2 linked regions of the Saccharophagus degradans 2-40 genome follow. The protein of the gene in region 2 interacts with the protein of the main gene of each other region in a pairwise test. Links are inferred from orthologs where the notes say so. Each region holds a gene or a part of one and is shown on either strand. Other genes may lie near its edges.

Region 1 (2,982 bases), 840 kb from region 2 along the record:
TTTTTTACCTGAAATAACATTAAATTGCACCTATTTGCATAGTGGCGCAATGTAAGCTGCCATGCTGCTCTAACAATGCTTCACAGCGCACCGTTACAATTGTTTTGTTTGGCATTGCTGTCGTTAGCACGTCGACCGCAATTTGATCTTCGCTCACCCCGTAAACGGGCACAAAAGCCACATCGTTACATATTAAAAAGTTGGCGTAAGTGGCCGGCAACAGCTGCCCTTCCTCCACCTGACTATACACAATTGGCGTAGGTAGCTCTGCCAATTGCCAGTTGTGCACTGCAGCCAACGCACTAATTTGCGACTTTAACGCCAGTAAAGCAGCCGCATCTGGGTGGCTTGGATTAGGACCAGAATACACCACAGAGTCGTTTGCAACGTATCTAGCAATGGTGTCGATATGGCCATCGGTATCGTCACCCGTCAGCTGAATACCCTCAAGCCAAGCGAAAGCCTTTACGCCCAACTCTTTTGCGAGTATCGCTTCAACCGCCGCCTGATTAAGGCCCGGGTTTCTATGGGTGTCTATTACGCAGTCTTTATTGGCGAGTAATACACCGCTATCGTTAATTTCTAAGGCGCCGCCCTCAAAAAAGTATTCGCTTTCGCGCACTACGTCACCAAGCCAAGGCTGTAACTTTTTACCCACCAAGGTATCTAGCGCCGCGGGGTACTTTCCCCCCCAGCCGTTAAAGCAAAAAGAAACATAATCGGAATGGGTTGTTAACGGGCCGTAATCTCTAATCCACGTATCGTCGTAATCTATGCTATCAATAACAGATACCGCACAGCGACGCGCGTTAGCTGCAGAACGCCCGAACTCTTTGTCTAAATCTTCCAGCCACTGCGCCTTGCTTATTGATGAATGCAGCAACACCCATACGTCACTATAGGTAGAAAATGCAATCAACATGGCCCAATAACATTGCTCTGCCTGCGCATAATTATCTTGCCAATCACTATCTTCATAGGGCCACGCAATGACAATTGCACGCACAGCAGACCATTCAGGTTTTAGCGCTGAATTCACAGTTACTCTCTTAAAATGAAATTATGCTGATATAAAGGAACCTATGAGTAACCCCAACCGCTTCGTTACCGTTCTTGCTAAGAGCTAAGCCCATTAGCAGCGAAGAACGCCTTGCGGCTGAACGTTTTTGCCCTCGCAAAAAGTAATTGAGGTTATTCAGAGTTTCCTAAAGTTTGTGGGCGGCTAAAACTAGTTAGCCGCCGGCGCCTGTAGCGCCTGCCATTGACTGGCAAGTTTAGTGTTCCAAATGTATTCAGATATTGGTCCGGTATGCTTATAGCGAATAACGCCGTCAGCATCCACAAAAAATGTTTCTGGTAGCCCCGTAATACCTAAATCTAAGCCAAAACGACCGGTATCATCGAAGATAACTGCTTCGTACGGGTCTTGGTGCTCTTCAAGCCACTTTAACGCGAGCTCTTTATCGTCCTTATGGTTAACACCAATAATACGAACGCCTTTTTTAGATAGTGCCACCAACTCTGGATGCTCTTTCTTACACGGCGCACACCATGTTCCCCAAAGGTTTAGCAAGTAGGGCTTACCTTTAATTTCCTCGCCCGACACAGCTGGCTTTTCGTCAAACAGTGAGGGCATAGTAAATTCAGGTACAGGTTTATCCAGCAGCGCCGACTCCACATGACCGGTATCGCCACGAATAAGCGCATACATAAGCACCACGGCCAAAAAAGCAAACACAAAAACAGGGATAAAAAGCTTTAAACGCTCCATTCTAATTTGGCACCTTACTCGGGTTGTTGTTTGGCAGTGGCAAGTATGGGCTTCGCATCGGCATCGCCAGCTTTTGCGTCTTCACCCACTGCATTTTTTACAGCAACAGTTTTTTTGCGCTTGTAGCGTTTATCTGTAATAGCTATAAGGCCACCCAGCGCCATAAACACTGCGCCAAACCATATCCAACGCACTACCGGTTTGTAGTGAATACGCATACTCCACGAGGTATTGTCTAGCTTTTCCCCCAGCGCAATATAAATATCGTAAAAAAAGCCAGGGTCGATAGCCACTTCACTCATTATATTGCCACCAGAAAAATAAGCGCGCTTTTCTGGGTGCAGAATGCTTATTGTCTCGCCGTCTTTGCGCACTATAACTTCGGCTCGCTCGCCATTATAGTTTGGCCCTCTTACGCGGCTTACATCAACAAGCTCATACTCTAAGTGGCCAGCAAACGCGGGCTTACCTAGCTCTAACCGTAGATCACGCTGATCATCGTAAATGGTATCTAAACACACACCCAATAGGCATATACCAAAGCCAATATGCGCCACAATCATGCCGTAGTACGTAGCCGTTAGCTTGCCCATTCCAATCCACACACTCGCAGCATTGCGGGTTTTACGTACTAGATCGAACAAACAAGACAAAATAACCCAGCTGCCAAGCGCAATAGAAACCGCCGCAGCCCAAGAATATTCATCGGCTATCATGCCCGGCAATGCGGTACCCAACCAAAGCGCATACAACGCGGGCGACTTAACCCAGTCACGCATTCTTTTAGCTTCGGTCTTTTTCCAATTAAGCACCATGCCAATACCGGTAGCTATGGCGGCAATGCTCATTAATATAGAGAAAAAGATATTAAAGTATGGCTCGCCCACCGACACAGCGCCCAACCCAAGTAGCAACAACACTACAGGGTAAAGTGTGCCTAGCAATACAATGGAAGCAGAAACAATAAACACCACACTGTTTAGCAATAAAAACGCATCGCGCGATAGCAGCGCAAAACCTGTTTTTGATTTAACCAGAGGCGCCCGCATAGCAAATAGTATGAGCGAGGCAAGAATCACAATAAATAAGAATGCCCCAATAAATACCCCGCGCGACGGATCACTGGCAAAAGCATGAACGGATGTAAGCAAGCCCGAGCGCACTAGTAACGTGCCCAACAAGCTCAGCGAGAAGCCAAAAATAGCTAAAAA
Region 2 (8,041 bases):
CTTTGGTGCACAACGGTAACCGATAAAGGCGCATGTGCTATTGGGCGGGCGGTTTTAGGGTTAAGAATATGGCCAAAGCGTTTGCCGCCCGAAGTGAAAAAGCGTTTGGTGGTACCGCTGGTGGCTACGCCGCCTTCCAGTAATGTTACGGTGTTGTTTGTTGCATCGGCTGGCGAGTTGATTGATTCAACTGCAATGGTCCAAGGGGATTCCGCCGAGCCTTTGCAGTAGCAGTCGCCGCCAAAATTTACGAGATACTCGCCGTCAAAAAAACCCTGTATAACTTGTGCAGCCTTGTCTACCGCATACTCTTTACCAATACCGCCAAAGTCGAGCTCCATGCCTTGGGGCAGGGTAAGCTGTGGCGCAGACCAATGTATTTTATTTAAACCAATATTGCTAAGTGCGGCGTCTAGTTGCGCTTGTGTGGGTGGTTGTTGCTCAGTGGTGTTAAACCGCCAAAGGTGGCGCAATGCCCCGCAGCTAATGTCGAACATGCCGTCGCTAATATCGTAAAGCGTAAGCGCATAGTTGAGCAGCTCGCAATATTCGGTGTCGAGCGTAATGGGAGTGTTTGGTGAATTATTAATGGTATGGAGCGCATTGCCGGTAATATAACGGCTGAAATGTTGTTCTATGCGTTTTGCTTCACGATAGGCTTGGGTGATGGTTTTTTGCGCGAAACTGGCTTCAGAGGTGCGAATGTGTATTTCGCACTCTGAAGCCATTAGCTTAAATAAGCCTACCCAAGCTTGTTGGTTGCGTAGAAATGTAATCGGCGTATCCGTCGAGCCCATTGCGATAGTTCCCGCATTGTTAAAACTCGTAGGATAGCGCCACCACCGTTGAATTAATACTGGGTAATACGTTTACGGTGTTTAAGTAGCCGCGTTTGTATTGGCTGTCTTCTTCTGGGTTTATGGTGTAGGTAGCCAATCGCACAGAAACAACATGCTTATTTTTCAAGTGGTAATCGAAGTTTACACCCAGCGTGTAGTTTGTGGTTGCAGCTAAGCGGTAATCTGCGCTTAGGTACATGGGGAGGTCGTCTGGATTGCTGTTTTCTTCGAAAACACTGTGCCTAAAAAAGTCCGCATCCGACTGTTTGTATATTCGAAATTGCGGCTCTATTTTAAAGCGCTTGCTTATTTCTATTTGATAGCCCGCCGCCAGTGTATGCGACGAAATGCCCCAGTCATCCCAGTAGTAGCGGTAGTTTACATCCAGTACTGTTGACTTGCTGGTGCTGTATTTGATTTTGCCGTAAACGCTTTGTTTAACGCGATGGTCGGGCCTAGCTTCGTAGATATTACTGGTGACTAAACCGTCGGTATCAATAATCGACACCATTTTTTGGGCGTCATTTTGATAACCGCTCGATTCGCCATAGCTGTAATTAAACTGTACTAGCGTATCTTTATTTACAACCTGAGTGGCCCCTGCTACCAAGCCCCACACGGTTTTGTTTTCGGTGGTGTTATCTTCGCTGGTAATACCGCCCACCAACCCGGTTGTGCTGGCGCCATTTGCACGCTGTGCTCGCCAGGCGGCCATAAACTCTTCTTCCGAGCTGAACTGGCCGCGATTTAATACCGTAGAGCGTGGTGTAACAACACCGCCATAGGGCGTTACGGCAGCATCTTCATAAGAGGCCGATAAAGAAAACTGCGTATTCTTTTTGTTAGCATTGCGCACAATACCAAAATTGATGCTACGCGAATCGTAGGTAGCCTCCGTAGAATAACGAGCACCAATATTAAAGGTGTATGCCTTGTTTAAAATAGTGCTTTTATCTATAGATATATCTTTACGCGGATGCCGAATAATTTCGTACCACGGTAATTCTTCTGCGTTTACTTGGTAATCTTCAGCGCCCGATGGGCTGGTAAACGTCTGCGCAGTAGGGCTTGGGGCAGCCCCGTTTTCTGATGGCCCAGATACAACATCGTAGCCCATTTTTAAAGTGACGATGCTCTTGTCGCTTTTGCCTTTTAATTTCAACAAGCCCTGATTGACGCTGATGCGGCCATCTTCAGAGTATGAAAGAACAGCAGCTTGAGTTGACCATTTATGGCCTAACACAACGCTTTTTTCAGCGCTGCTACTTTCTGTATTTGCCGTAGCAGCGGTACTTGCGAGTAGGGTGCATGTTGCAGCTGAAAGTAATTTAGTTAAATCTTTTTTCTTGCTGTGTTTTTTGTCGCGTTGCTTAAAATTAGAATCTAGTTGCATCCGCAGCCACCTCCACCCAAACCACTACCACCAGTAGATGATTCGCGCGCGTAGTAAATATGGTCGTCAAATGCGGATTGAAGTCGGGAGTGATCTAATTGCATGGACTCTTTAGCAATGGTGCCTTTTTGCCAAGGTTTAACGCCCATTTTTGAGCAGCCACTAGTAAAAACTGGCAGCATTAAAAACAATATGAGTATTATTCTTGTTCTTGTAATTTTCATAGTACATCTGTAATCGAAAATAGAGTCTGTGTTGGGGTATAGCGCTTAGGAACCCTAAGCGCTATAGGTGTTGCAGCTTCAAAGGTAATTAGCTACCAGCGAATTACTTATCTAACACCTTTTTAATGTCATTTTCGTAATCGCCTTTCTTATCTGCGAAGAAACCAACATGATGTTTAACAATGTTGCCATCTCGGTCTACAAGATAGGAGCTGGGCATGCCATCTACTTGATATTTTTCGGCTAGCACGCCTTCTGGGTCAAACATCACTTTAAAGTCTGCAGTGTTATTCTTTAAGAACGCTTCTGCAGTAGCTTTTTCTTCATCTAGATTGATAGCAATAATTTCAAGGTCAGGATACTGAGCTTTAATTTCATTCATCCAAGGGAAAGATTCTTGGCATGGCTCACACCAAGAAGCCCAAAAATCGATAAGCACTGGCTTACCTTTGTATTGCTCAAGCCCTGGAATAGGAGGAGCAGCTTCGCCCTGCATAGTGCCTTCGCTAAACGCTGTAGCACTTAATAGGGCGCTGGAAAGGCCAACGGAGAGGGCAAGTGTGCATTGTTTAATAAATGTTTTCATTTGCGATTCCTTGATAGTTAAGTGGCAATTAGTTTTTAGCTAGGCTTTCAACCGCTGCGGGCTGTGCTTGCTGAACAATTTGAATTACAGACTCTAAATGTGGAGCAAGTTCTTTCGCGTGAATTTCACTGCGAATATGGAAGTTGCTCATTTCGTTACCACTGTTATCGAAAAACAATAAGCTGGGTGGTCCGAATAGGTTGTAATGCTCTAGTAAAAGAGAATCGTCTGTAACGTCGGCTTTAATTAAATAGAAGTTATCTAATTGCGCGGCAACTGAAGGTGATGGGAATACTTCATGCTCCATTATTTTGCATGATACGCACCAGTCAGCGAAAAAGTCTAACAGCACTGGCTGGCCGTTTTCGCGAGCAATGGCTAGCTCTGCATCTAATTCTTCTAGGGTAGAAACCTTAACAAATTTTTCTTTTACAGAGGGTTGACCAGATTGCGCAACCACTGTTGTAGAGCCTAGGTTTTGTAATGGTTGTAATGGGTTAGTTGCGCCACTAGCTGCACCAATCCACATTAGTGTGCCGTACAGTACCGAGATAAAACCAACGGTTTTTCTGAATTGTCCCCAACCTTGCTGGCTGCTGAAATCCAAGCCGCCCATAAATACACCAGAGCCAAGAAGTAATGCGCCCCAAAGTGCAAGAGTAACTTGTGAAGGTAGGATGCGATCCAAGAACCAAATGGCAACAGCCAGTAGCATTACGCCGAAGAAAGCTTTTACGCCGTCCATCCAGCCGCCTGCACGAGGTATTAAGTGAGCGCCACCAGTACCGATTATAAGAAGCGGTGTACCCATACCCATACCTAGAGAGAAGAGTGCGGTACCGCCCATTAGTGCGCCACCTTGGGTGGTGCTGATGTAAACAAGTGCGCCAGCAAGTGGAGCAGATACACAAGGTGATACGATTAGGGCAGAAAGAATACCCATAATAAGCGTACCGATATAAGTGCCGCCCTGTTGCTTATTGTTTAAATTGTTAAGTTTGTTTTGAATGCCTGAAGGCAGTTGTAGCTCGTACAAACCAAACATAGAAAGCGAAAGCAATACAAACAAAATTGCAAAAGTGGTTATTACGTATGGGTTTTGTAGGTAAGCAATTACGTTGTTACCCGCCACACCTAAAATTACACCTAGTGTTGCGTAGGTAGTCGCCATACCAATTACGTAAGATAACGATAAGGCAAAGCTTTCTGTCTTTTTGAGTTCTTTTTTCTGGCCAACAATAATGCTAGACAAAATTGGAATCATTGGCAGTACGCAAGGGGTGAAGGTAAGTGCAAGACCGCCTAAAAAGAAAACGCCAATAATGGTTAAAATGGTGCCTTCTTTAAGCAGCGTGGTTAATCTGCTTTCTTCGGTTTGCACTACAGATGAGGCGCCTAAACCTGTTTGGCTTATTTCGCCGGCTGTTGCAATTGCGCTACCGCTAGTAGGTAGTGACGTAATGCTGTTGGCTGTGAATTCATAAGTTTTGCGTTTTGGCGCAAAGCATATGCCTTGCTCTGCACAACCCTGATACTTAACGCGAACGCTAAAGTCGCCCAGAGCAGAAGCGCCCACAGGCACTTCTAAAGTAACGTGTTTTTTATACACTTCTTGAGTGCCAAAATACTTGTCGTTTTTGGTTATGCCTTCAGGGAAGCTTACATTGCCTAGTTCGACAAAATCACCTGAGGCAACTTTAAATTCGAACTTGTTTTTGTACATGTAGTGGCCGTCAGCGATTTGCCAGCTGGCAACCAGTAGACCTTCTTCGGTTAATTCGATAGAGGGGATGAATGCCTCATCGGAACTGAGTTGCTGCGCTGCGTTACCATCAGCAGCAAATGCTGGCGATAGCAATGTCAAAAGCAGGCACGCTATTGTTGCTTGGGTTAGGCGTAGAATTGAAGTATACATCGTTGTTGCTCGCTCGTTTATCACGGGTTAATCATCAGAGTGTTAAGTAACAAAAGTCTGAACGCTGGTGGTGTTAGTTGGTTAAAATTTAGGTTACGTATTCCCGCGCGCTTTAACGTTCGCCGTGCCATTTCGCTGAGCAAGTGGTGCATGCTCAGGGTGGTTCGATAAACCAAACTAAATGTACCGTGAGTGCTCAAATCAATAGGCGGTAATTAGCTGCCTAAAAGAGATAAAACACGACCCAACTGTTGCGAATATGCACAGCGAGGCTTTGGCAGCCGAATAAGGCTGTCAGGTACGATTTGGATTAAGTACGTTTTAGCGCCGAGTGTTAATTAATCAGCGTGGATGATAATCTGGGTCATAGGTAATCCTCGAAACATGATTGATTAATACGTTTATTACTCCCGACTTGTATTCGCGGGATATAACATTTGCCGGCGGTTGTTAAGATTAATATTTTATAGTGCCGGCTTTGTCACTTTGGGTAAGTGTGACGTGCATCACGGTCCGTAGTGACTTTTTCGTTTTTGTTGTTTGCAAAAGGTAATGCTTCTGCAATTTTGTTATTACATTGTAAGTTCGTGATTCTAAAACGAAATATGTTATAGATCGGACTTGCATGTAATTTAAACAATATTTTAACTCTATGAAAATTACAACGCCTTTTGATGTCTTTTTGCGACGGACATTCAAAAATTCGTAGTGACATAGTCTACTTGATAATTAACTCGCAAATTTCACTGTCATTTCACCTGCAATGCTATTAACTGGTTGACACTAAGTGATAAAATTCGCCGTAGTTCGGACACGCCTATAGGTACTTTAAGTGGATTCTAAGGTGAGGCGGGCTGGAGTTTGTTCTTGGTTAAATTGGTTAAGTGGCGTCATGTTAATAGCAACCGGTAGGTAATTATTCTCGGGCCCGCTTTTCGAAAATAATAAAATACGCTTTGTGTACTAACAATTAGTAAAATTTTTGTTTTTAACAAAAAAGCAGTCAGCAAAATAGCTGGCAAAAAATATCATGTTTGTAAAAGACGCACCGTATCCACCGCCGAAAGGCAACTGTAAAAACTAACGTAGTCCAATAAGTGTAATTAGGTTTGAATCGCGGGAAAGTTGTACCCAAAAACTGTTCAGCATGCCTGACGTGTGCATAAGAAGTTACTTGCTGTCGTTTGAATGTTGTTATTTAGCACTTGTTGATTGTTAAGTTGTTACTGTTGTGTTCTTAGGTTTCCTTTGCGTCCGCCAAGCGTGTCAACGAAGGTCGGTACTGCTACTTACTTTGTCAATGTGAAAATATTGGCAACTAATCTTTGCACACCGAGCCGCGTTAATTTGTTTAATTATTGGGATGGGAAGCAGTTTTCTCACCTGTTATAAACCTAGCAAAGAGGTAATAACCGTGAAGCGAGCAGCAATAAACTTGGTGCTGATACCCGGGCTAGCCGTAAGTATGGGGACGTTGTCGTCTTCTGCTTTTGCACAAAGCACTTGTAGTGTGGACTATCGAGTAGAGTCCGACTGGGGTGCAGGGGCTACGCACAAAGTATTAGTTACTAACACTGGAGCCCCCATAAACGGGTGGCAAATGTCATGGACTTTTTCTGGCAACGAGCAAATCACTAACCTTTGGAATGGCATGTTCACCCAAAGCTCTCAAAGTGTGATTGTTGATAGTCTGTCGTGGAATGCCCAGCTAAATACCGGTGCCACCGCAGAAGTGGGGTTTAATATTAACTCTCCTTCAGGGCAGTTGCCGGATGTGTATTTGAACGGCGTAAATTGTAGTAACCCTGGTGAGCCAGAGCCAGAGCCAGAGCCAGAGCCAGAGCCAGAGCCAGAGCCAGAGCCAGAGCCAGAACCTGAGCCTGAGCCAGAACCTGAGCCAGAACCTGAGCCAGAACCTGAGCCAGAACCTGAGCCAGAGCCAGAGCCAGAGCCAGAATTGGCCTATTCATTAGATGCGACTGCATCTTTCTTAAACTTTGTTAGCTCAAAGAAAACTCACGTTCTTGAAACACACCGTTTTGACGTGCTTTCTGGCGGTATTAGTACTGCGGGTGAGGCACAACTTGTTATCGATCTTAACAGTGTGAACACAGGTATAGACGTGCGCAACGGACGTATGCGCGATTACCTGTTTGAGACTGCAACCTATTCTGTAGCAACCGTGACTGTGCCTGTAGATCTAGCCGCAGTAGCAGGTTTAGCCGTGGGCGAAGATATGCTGGTGGATGTATCCGCAACTTTGGATCTTCACGGTGTGCCAGGCGTTATCGATACGCAGCTAAATGTACAGCGCTTATCGGCAACTCGCATTATGGTTCAGAACCAATCTCCACTATTAATAAAGGCAGCCGATTATTCGCTTGAGGCGGGTATCGAGACATTGCGTAATCTCGCGAGCCTAAATGTTATTAGCACCACGGTGCCAGTGGATTTTGTTTTGTTCTACGAAGCGCCTTAAACCTAACGAAGCTTAAAGAGAATAAGTCATGAAAAAAATATTCAAGATTTCAGCGCTCTCGCTAGGTTTCTCAATTGCTGGCGCTGCATCTGCAGCTGATTTGTGCAATGTAACCTACGAAGCGGTAAATAGCTGGGGCTCCGGTGCCCAGCAAGCGGTAACCGTTGTAAATAACGGCCCTGCTTTAAATGCCTGGCAGTTAAGCTGGACATTTAACGGCAGCGAAAATATAGACAACCTATGGGATGGCGTGCTTTCGCAAACTGGTGCGAATGTTACCGTTAACAATGCTGGCTATAACGGCAGTGTTGGTACTGGCGGTCAATTTAGCTTCGGTTTTACCGTAAGCGGTTGGAGCGAAAACTTTCCCACAGAGTTTTACCTAAATGGTGAAGCGTGTAGTGGAGCTGTTGACCCTAATCCCAATCCTAACCCAGAGCCAACTGATGGCGCTGTGTGGGAGTTAAACTCAGCCGATTCAGTGTTTAGCTTTGTAACTGTTAAAAAAGAGCACGTTGCCGAAGTTCAAACGTTTACTGCCTACAACGCAACAGTTGATAGCGATGGCGTTGCAACGCTTGCTATAGACTTAAACAGTGCAGAAA

What was found. Proteins that work in one complex are often made in the same cells at the same time.
Region 1: the proteins of dsbD (region 2) and SDE_RS09825 interact in binary tests that used the Escherichia coli proteins (3 or more experiments, as listed by UniProt). The link is inferred for Saccharophagus degradans 2-40 from one-to-one orthologs.

The regions. Positions count from the first base shown.
Region 1 is NC_007912.1:2,361,600-2,364,581, reverse strand. It holds SDE_RS09825 (DsbE family thiol:disulfide interchange protein), read right to left. Parts: upstream 1,772-2,982; coding sequence 1,229-1,771; downstream 1-1,228. Other genes in the region: SDE_RS09820 (heme lyase CcmF/NrfE family subunit), read right to left, coding at 1,786-2,982; SDE_RS09830 (agmatine deiminase family protein), read right to left, coding at 20-1,039. UniProt on the Escherichia coli protein: Involved in disulfide bond formation. Catalyzes a late, reductive step in the assembly of periplasmic c-type cytochromes, probably the reduction of disulfide bonds of the apocytochrome c to allow covalent linkage with the heme.
Region 2 is NC_007912.1:1,519,119-1,527,159, forward strand. Bases 2,489-5,349 are described here. They hold dsbD (protein-disulfide reductase DsbD), read right to left. Parts: upstream 4,907-5,349; coding sequence 3,071-4,906; downstream 2,489-3,070. Other genes in these bases: SDE_RS06205 (TlpA family protein disulfide reductase), read right to left, coding at 2,560-3,042. Outside these bases: SDE_RS06190 (FAD:protein FMN transferase), read right to left, coding at 1-797; SDE_RS06195 (DUF3570 domain-containing protein), read right to left, coding at 817-2,232; SDE_RS06200 (DUF4266 domain-containing protein), read right to left, coding at 2,223-2,456; SDE_RS21205 (cellulose binding domain-containing protein), read left to right, coding at 6,372-7,436; SDE_RS21210 (DUF1592 domain-containing protein), read left to right, coding at 7,465-8,041. UniProt on the Escherichia coli protein: Required to facilitate the formation of correct disulfide bonds in some periplasmic proteins and for the assembly of the periplasmic c-type cytochromes.